Regions from separate parts of the Streptomyces sp. SCL15-4 genome, predicted to be linked through region 2. Evidence: riboswitches for the same ligand, from Rfam matches in the RefSeq annotation. Region 2 holds a riboswitch; each other region holds the start of a gene.
What was found. A riboswitch is a leader RNA that binds a small molecule or an ion and turns the genes downstream of it on or off. The one in region 2 is predicted to bind thiamine pyrophosphate.

Region 1 (2,256 bases), 1.8 Mb from region 2:
GATCTTGTGCATCGGGACGTGCCCGGGGCCCTCGATCATCGTCTGTACGTCGAAGCGCCTGGCGATCCGGTTGAGTTCCCCGAGCGTCCGCAGCTCCGCGAACTGGGCCTCGTCGTTGGCGTCCGCGATCGATCCGGGCCGCAGGCCGTCACCCAACGAGTACGTGACGTCGTAGGCGGCGAGGATCTCGCACAGCTCCTCGAAGTTCTCGTACAGGAATGATTCCTTGTGGTGCGCCAGGCACCACGCGGCCATGATGGAGCCACCGCGCGAGACGATGCCGGTCTTGCGGTTGGCGGTGAGCGGGACGTACGGCAGCCGGACGCCCGCGTGGACCGTCATGTAGTCCACGCCCTGCTCGGCCTGCTCGATGACGGTGTCCTTGTAGATCTCCCAGGTCAGTTCCTCGGCCTTGCCGTCGACCTTCTCCAGCGCCTGGTAGAGCGGCACCGTGCCGATGGGAACGGGCGAGTTGCGCAGCACCCACTCGCGGGTGGTGTGGATGTTGCGGCCGGTGGACAGATCCATGACCGTGTCGGCGCCCCAGCGGGTCGCCCAGGTCATCTTCTCGACCTCCTCTTCGATGGAGGACGTCACCGCCGAGTTGCCGATGTTGGCGTTCACCTTCACCAGGAACCGTTTGCCGATGATCATCGGCTCGATCTCCGGGTGGTTGACGTTGGCCGGCAGCACGGCCCGGCCCGCCGCGATCTCCTCGCGGACCACCTCGGGCGAGACGTTCTCCCGGAGGGCCACGAACTCCATCTCCGGCGTGATTTCGCCCCGGCGGGCGTACGCGAGCTGGGTCACCGCCTGGCCGTCACGTCCGCGCCGCGGCTGGCGCGGGCGTCCGGGGAAGACCGCGTCCAGGTTGCGCAGCCCGCCGCGCGGCGAGGTGTGCTTGATCCCGTCGTCCTCGGGACGGACCGGCCGGCCCGTGTACTCCTCGGTGTCGCCGCGGGCGATGATCCAGTTCTCCCGCAGCGGCGGCAGGCCCCTGCGGACGTCCGTATCGGCGAGCGGATCGGTGTACGGGCCCGATGTGTCGTACAGCGTGACCGACTGCCCGTTCGTGAGATGCACCTGACGGACCGGCACCCGTAGGTCGGGGCGCGAGCCCTCGACATATGCCTTGTGCCAGCCGATGGACTTCCCGGCCTCCGCGGACTTGTCGTCCTGAGCGGAGGCAGGCGTGCGTGCGTCCTTGTTGGTCATGAGACCTACTCCCTACGCCGGCATTACCCGGTAACAGGTTCGGCGGTCGACGCAGCGGTTCCCGTAGGCCGACGCTTCCCGCGGAACATCGCTTGTTCCACGTGAAACATCGCCACCACGGAGGTCAGCGCCCTCTCAGCCCGGTGCTCCGAGCTCCCGCGTGTGCAAAGGTGCCTCCACGCTAGCGCCATGTATGGCGCGGTGAACAGTGGGCCCCCTCGCGTTCTTGGGATGATCGGGCGGTGACCAGCATGGAGCAGTACCCCCATCAGCCTTCCGAGCCGCACCGCCGAGACGGCTCGGAGCAGGCCGCCGGGCACGGCCACGCAGCCTCCGAGGGCGGCCGTGCCGCCGCTCCCGGGCACGGTCACTCGCACGGCCACAGCCACAGTCACGGCCCCGCCGCTCCCGTCTCCCTGCACCTGCGCAAAGTCATCGCGGCGGTCCTGGTCCCCTTCACCGCGGCGGTCCTGGTCGGCCTCGTGGTGCTCTGGCCCGGACAGACCCCGGCCCACAAGCGCACCGGCGTCGGCTTCGACCGTCAGACCCAGCAGGCCACGGTCACCCAGGTCGTCGAGCTGAGCTGCGCGTCGGCGAACGCCTCCGGAGTGCCCCCGACCGGCGACACCTCCACCGCCGAGGGCAGCTCGGCCCGGCAACAGGCCGACGGCACCTGCAAGAAGGCCACGATCCGGGTCGACACCGGTCAGGACAAGGGCCGTACCTTCACCGAGATCGTGCAGCCGGACCAGTCGCGCCAGCTCTCCCAGGGCGAGAAGGTCGTGGTCGCCTACGAGCCCTCGGCACCGAAGAACCTGCAGTACGCGGTGACCGATGTGAACCGCAAGTTCCCCATGACACTGCTCGCCGGAATCTTCGCGGTGGCCGTGGTCGTGGTGGGCCGGCTGCGCGGGGTCATGGCTCTGGTCGCCCTGGCCGTCAGCTTCCTGGTGCTGACGCTGTTCATCCTGCCGGCGATCCTCCAGGGATCTAATCCGCTGCTGGTGGCCGTCGTCGGATCGAGTGCCATCATGCTGATCG
Region 2 (2,256 bases):
GGCCATGGCTCAGCCTCCCTGTACGGCGGTGAGGACCTCGACGCGGTCGCCCTCGGCGAGCGCGGTCGTCGCCCACCGGGTGCGCGGGACGACGGTCTCGTTGACGGCGGCGGCCACCCCGCGCGGCGCCTCCGTGAGGGTGCCGACCAGCGCGTCCAGCGCGGTGCCGGGAGCGACGCGGCGGGGTTCGCCGTTGACGGAGATGGTGACGGAGTTGCTCATACGGGCTGCTCCAGCTGTTCCGTGGGTGCGGCGCCGAAGCGCCGGGGAGTGAACGGACGTGCCTCTTCCGGAAGCTCGCCGGTGACCAGGGTGTGCGCCAGTACGTCCCCGGTGACCGGAGTGAGCAGCACCCCGTTGCGGTAGTGCCCGGTGGCCAGCAGCAGTCCGGCCAGGGCGGACGGGCCGAGCAGCGGCGCGTTGTCCGGGGAGCCGGGGCGCAGTCCGGCCCGGGTCTCGGTGAGCGGCAGCTCGGTGATGCCGGGCACCAGCTCGTGGGCGTCGCGCAGCAGCTCGTACACGCCGCCGGCGGTGACCGTGGTGTCCCAGCCCAGCTCCTCGCTGGTGGCGCCGACGACCAGCTCGCCGTTCTCCCGGGGCACCAGGTAGACCTGGCCGCCGCGCACCACGGCCCGCACGGTCCGGCTCAGGAACGGTGCGTACCGGGGCGGCACGGTCAGCCGCAGCACCTGCCCCTTGACCGGCCGCACCGGAGGCAGCGCCTCGGCCGGCACGCCCGCGAGGCAGCCGCTCAGGCTGCCCGCCGCGAGCACCACCTGCCCCGCGTGGAGCGCGGTCCCGTCGGCCGTGGTGACTCCGGCGGCCCGGTCCCCGGCCACGTCCAGGCGCTCGGCCCGGACGCGGTGGAACGCCACACCGGACCGCTCGCAGGCGACGACCAGGGCCGCGGCCAGCCGGCGCGGATCGATCTGGTGGTCGCCGTCGACCCGCAGCCCGCCGCGCACCCCCGGCGCGAGCATCGGCTCCAGACGCCGGCACTCCCGCCCGGTCAGCCACTCCGACTCCAGGCCGTGGCGCTGCTGGAGGGCGTGCAGTTCGCGCAGGTGGGCGCGGTCGTCGGCGTCCAGCGCGACGGCGAGGGTGCCGCAGCGGCGGTAGCCGAGGTCGTGGCCGGTCAGCTCGGTCAGCTCGGCCGCGAACTGCGGATAGCGGTGCGCGGACGCCAGGTTCAGGCCGAGCAGGGTCTCCTCGCCGTAGTGCAGCTCGGTGACCGCGGCCAGCATCCCGGCCGCCACCCGGGCGGCCCCGCCCCCGGGTCCGGGGTCCACGACGGCCGTGGCGAGCCCGCGCTGCGCGGCACGCCAGGCCGTGACCAGGCCGATGATCCCGCCCCCGATGACGAGGACGTCGGACGTACGTGACGACATGGGCGGTAAGCCCCTCCCTTCGCCGGCATGACCCGGATCAGGTTCGTACGGTCGGAGGCCGCGAGCCTCCCTCTCAGCCCGGTCGTCCGGGCTCCCGCGAGTGCTTGTACGGTGGCCACCCTAGCCCGCCGTCCTCCTCACCCGTAAGGGAGCCCCGTTTCATGGCCCGTTCGCTCGACGGACTGTTCTTCGCCCCCGTGTCGGACCAGGCCCCGGGCCAGGTGGGCACCCGCACCCGGTTCGCCTACCACGAGAAGGACGGCGAGATCTGGGCCGACTACGCGGGCGGCGATGTCGTGCGCGGCCATCTGGTCGGCACCCGTGAGGGGGACCGGCTGGACTTCCGGTACGTGCAGCTCAGGACCGACGGGACGACCGCCTCCGGGCACTGCGTGTCCATGGTCGAGGAACTGGCGGACGGGCGGCTGCGGCTGGCGGAGACCTGGGAGTGGGAGTCCGCGCCGGGCCGTGGCACCAGCGTTGTGGAGCAGGTCACCGAGCACACCCGCTGACTGACGTTCCGTCATGTGTCTAAGGTGATCGCGTGAGCGAGCAGACACCGCACGAGGGCACGGCACAGGAGCGGCGCGTGGTCGTCGTCGGCGCGGGCATGGCCGGGGTGCAGACCGCGGTCGCCCTGCGGGAACAGGGCTTCAAGGGCCCGGTGACCGTCATCGGCGCCGAACCGCACCAGCCGTACGACCGGCCGCCGCTGTCGAAGGCGGTGCTGCTCGGCACGGCCGAGGGCTCCGCCTTCGACGTGGACTTCGAGTCCCTCGGCGTCGAACTGCGGCTCGGCTGCGAGGTGCGCGCCCTCAGGCCCGCCGCGCGCGAGCTGGACACCGAGCACGGCGTGGTGACCTACGAC
Region 3 (2,256 bases), 3.5 Mb from region 2:
GTTGAGCCATGCCTAAGCCCGGAGAACTCACTTTTGTCGCGCCGCGCGGAGCCAAGAAGCCGCCGCGGCATCTCGCCGACCTCACGCCCGCCCAGCGCAAGGACGCGGTGGCCGAGATCGGCGAGAAGCCGTTCCGTGCCAAGCAGCTCTCGCAGCACTACTTCGCGCGGTACGCGCACGACCCGGAGCAGTGGACCGACATCCCCGCCGGTTCGCGCGCCAGGCTCCAGGAAGCCCTGTTCCCGGAGCTGATGACCGTCGTCCGGCATCTGTCCACCGACGAGGGGACCACGCGCAAGACGCTGTGGCGGCTGTTCGACGGGACGCTGGTCGAGTCCGTGCTGATGCGCTACCCGGACCGGGTGACCATGTGCATCAGCTCACAGGCCGGATGCGGGATGAACTGCCCGTTCTGCGCGACCGGGCAGGCGGGACTGGACCGCAACCTGTCCACCGCGGAGATCGTCCACCAGATCGTGGACGGTATGCGGGCGCTGCGCGACGGCGAGGTGCCGGGCGGCCCGGCGCGGCTGTCGAACATCGTCTTCATGGGGATGGGCGAGCCGCTCGCCAACTACAACCGGGTCGTCGGGGCCATCCGGGCGCTCACCGACCCCGCTCCGGACGGCCTCGGGCTCTCGCAGCGCGGGATCACCGTCTCCACCGTCGGGCTGGTGCCGGCCATCCACCGGTTCGCCGACGAGGGCTTCAAGTGCCGGCTGGCGATCTCCCTGCACGCCCCCGACGACGAGCTGCGCGACACCCTCGTCCCCGTGAACACGCGGTGGAAGGTGCGCGAGGTGCTGGACGCCGGCTTCGAGTACACCGAGAAGTCGGGCCGCCGGCTGTCCATCGAGTACGCGCTGATCCGGGACATCAACGACCAGGCCTGGCGCGGCGACCGGCTCGGCCGGCTGCTCCGGGGCAAGCCCGTGCACGTCAACCTCATCCCGCTCAACCCCACGCCGGGGTCGAAGTGGACCGCGTCGCGGCCGGAGGACGAGAAGGCGTTCGTGGAGGCCATCGCCGCGCACGGGGTGGCCGTGACCATCCGGGACACCCGCGGGCAGGAGATCGACGGAGCCTGCGGTCAGCTCGCGGCCACCGAGCGGTAATCTGACCACGTCCACATATCTTCATATTCCGACAGGGGAGCGCCACAGCGCTGAGAGTGCGGCAACCGGGCCGCAGACCCTCTGAACCTCGCCCAGGTCATTCTGGGTAGGAAGTTCGGTCATCACTCAAGCTGTTGCGCCCTGACCGGGCCGTCCTCGCGGCGGCCCGGTCAGGGCCGCGTCTCTTCCTGGCCAACCCCCAGGAGGACATCCAGTGCACAACAAGACCCTCGTGGCCGTGGCGGCGGGGCTCGGCCTGATCACGCTGTCCGCGTGCGGTTCGTCGGGCTCCGGGCCGTCCTCGGACCCGAAGACCGTCACCCTCGTCAGCCACGACTCGTGGAGCGTCTCCAAGAGCGTCGTCAAGGACTTCGAGAAGCGGTCCGGGTACAAGCTCAGGGTCCTCAAGGACGGCGACGCCGGGCAGGCCGTCAACAAGGCGATCCTGACCAAGGACAACCCGCAGGGCGACGTCTTCTTCGGCGTCGACAACACCCTGCTCTCCCGGGCCCTGGACAACGGGCTGTTCCAGTCCTACGAGCCGAAGGGCGCCGGCTCCGTCCGGCCGGAGAACCGCGTCGACCAGGACAAGCACCGCGTCACCCCCGTCGACACCGGCGACATCTGCGTCAACTACGACAAGGCCTGGTTCAGCGCGCACAAGCTGACCCCGCCGCGGTCCTTCGACGACCTCGCCGAGCCGGAGTACAAGAACCTCCTCGTCACCGAGAACGCGGGCACCTCCTCGCCGGGCCTCGGCTTCCTGCTCGGCAGCGCCGCGCGGTTCGGCGACAAGGGCTGGCCGGAGTACTGGAAGAAGCTCCGGGCCAACGGCGTGAAGGTCGTCAACGGCTGGGAGCAGGCGTACTACCAGGAGTTCTCCGGGTCCTCCGAGGGCAGGAAGGCCGGCGGTGACCGGCCGCTGGTGGTGTCGTACGCCTCCTCCCCGCCCGCCGAGGTGATCTACGCCAAGAAGCGGCCCGCGACCGCCCCGACCGGGGTGGCGTACGGCACCTGCTTCCGGCAGACCGAGTACGCCGGGCTGCTGAGCAACGCGAAGAACCCCGCGGGCGGCAAGGCGTTCCTCGACTTCCTGCTCACCCGGGAGTTCCAGCAGGACATGCCGCTGAACATGTTCGTC

Region 1: linked by a shared signal. The riboswitch ahead of thiC (phosphomethylpyrimidine synthase ThiC) and the one ahead of thiO (glycine oxidase ThiO) in region 2 are both predicted to bind thiamine pyrophosphate.
Region 3: linked by a shared signal. The riboswitch ahead of SCK26_RS11125 (thiamine ABC transporter substrate-binding protein) and the one ahead of thiO (glycine oxidase ThiO) in region 2 are both predicted to bind thiamine pyrophosphate.

Annotation. Positions count from the first base shown of each region.
Region 1 covers NZ_JAOBTQ010000001.1:4,348,757-4,351,012, reverse strand. The annotation lists gene thiC (phosphomethylpyrimidine synthase ThiC) at 1-1,215, opposite strand, end outside; TPP riboswitch at 1,208-1,385, opposite strand; gene SCK26_RS19020 (YibE/F family protein) at 1,467-2,256, shown strand, end outside.
Region 2 covers NZ_JAOBTQ010000001.1:6,112,422-6,114,677, forward strand. The annotation lists gene SCK26_RS27410 (thiazole synthase) at 1-6, opposite strand, end outside; gene thiS (sulfur carrier protein ThiS) at 10-222, opposite strand; gene thiO (glycine oxidase ThiO) at 219-1,388, opposite strand; TPP riboswitch at 1,386-1,496, opposite strand; gene SCK26_RS27425 (hypothetical protein) at 1,550-1,900, shown strand; gene SCK26_RS27430 (FAD-dependent oxidoreductase) at 1,978-2,256, shown strand, end outside.
Region 3 covers NZ_JAOBTQ010000001.1:2,641,441-2,643,696, reverse strand. The annotation lists gene rlmN (23S rRNA (adenine(2503)-C(2))-methyltransferase RlmN) at 9-1,115, shown strand; TPP riboswitch at 1,139-1,246, shown strand; gene SCK26_RS11125 (thiamine ABC transporter substrate-binding protein) at 1,330-2,256, shown strand, end outside.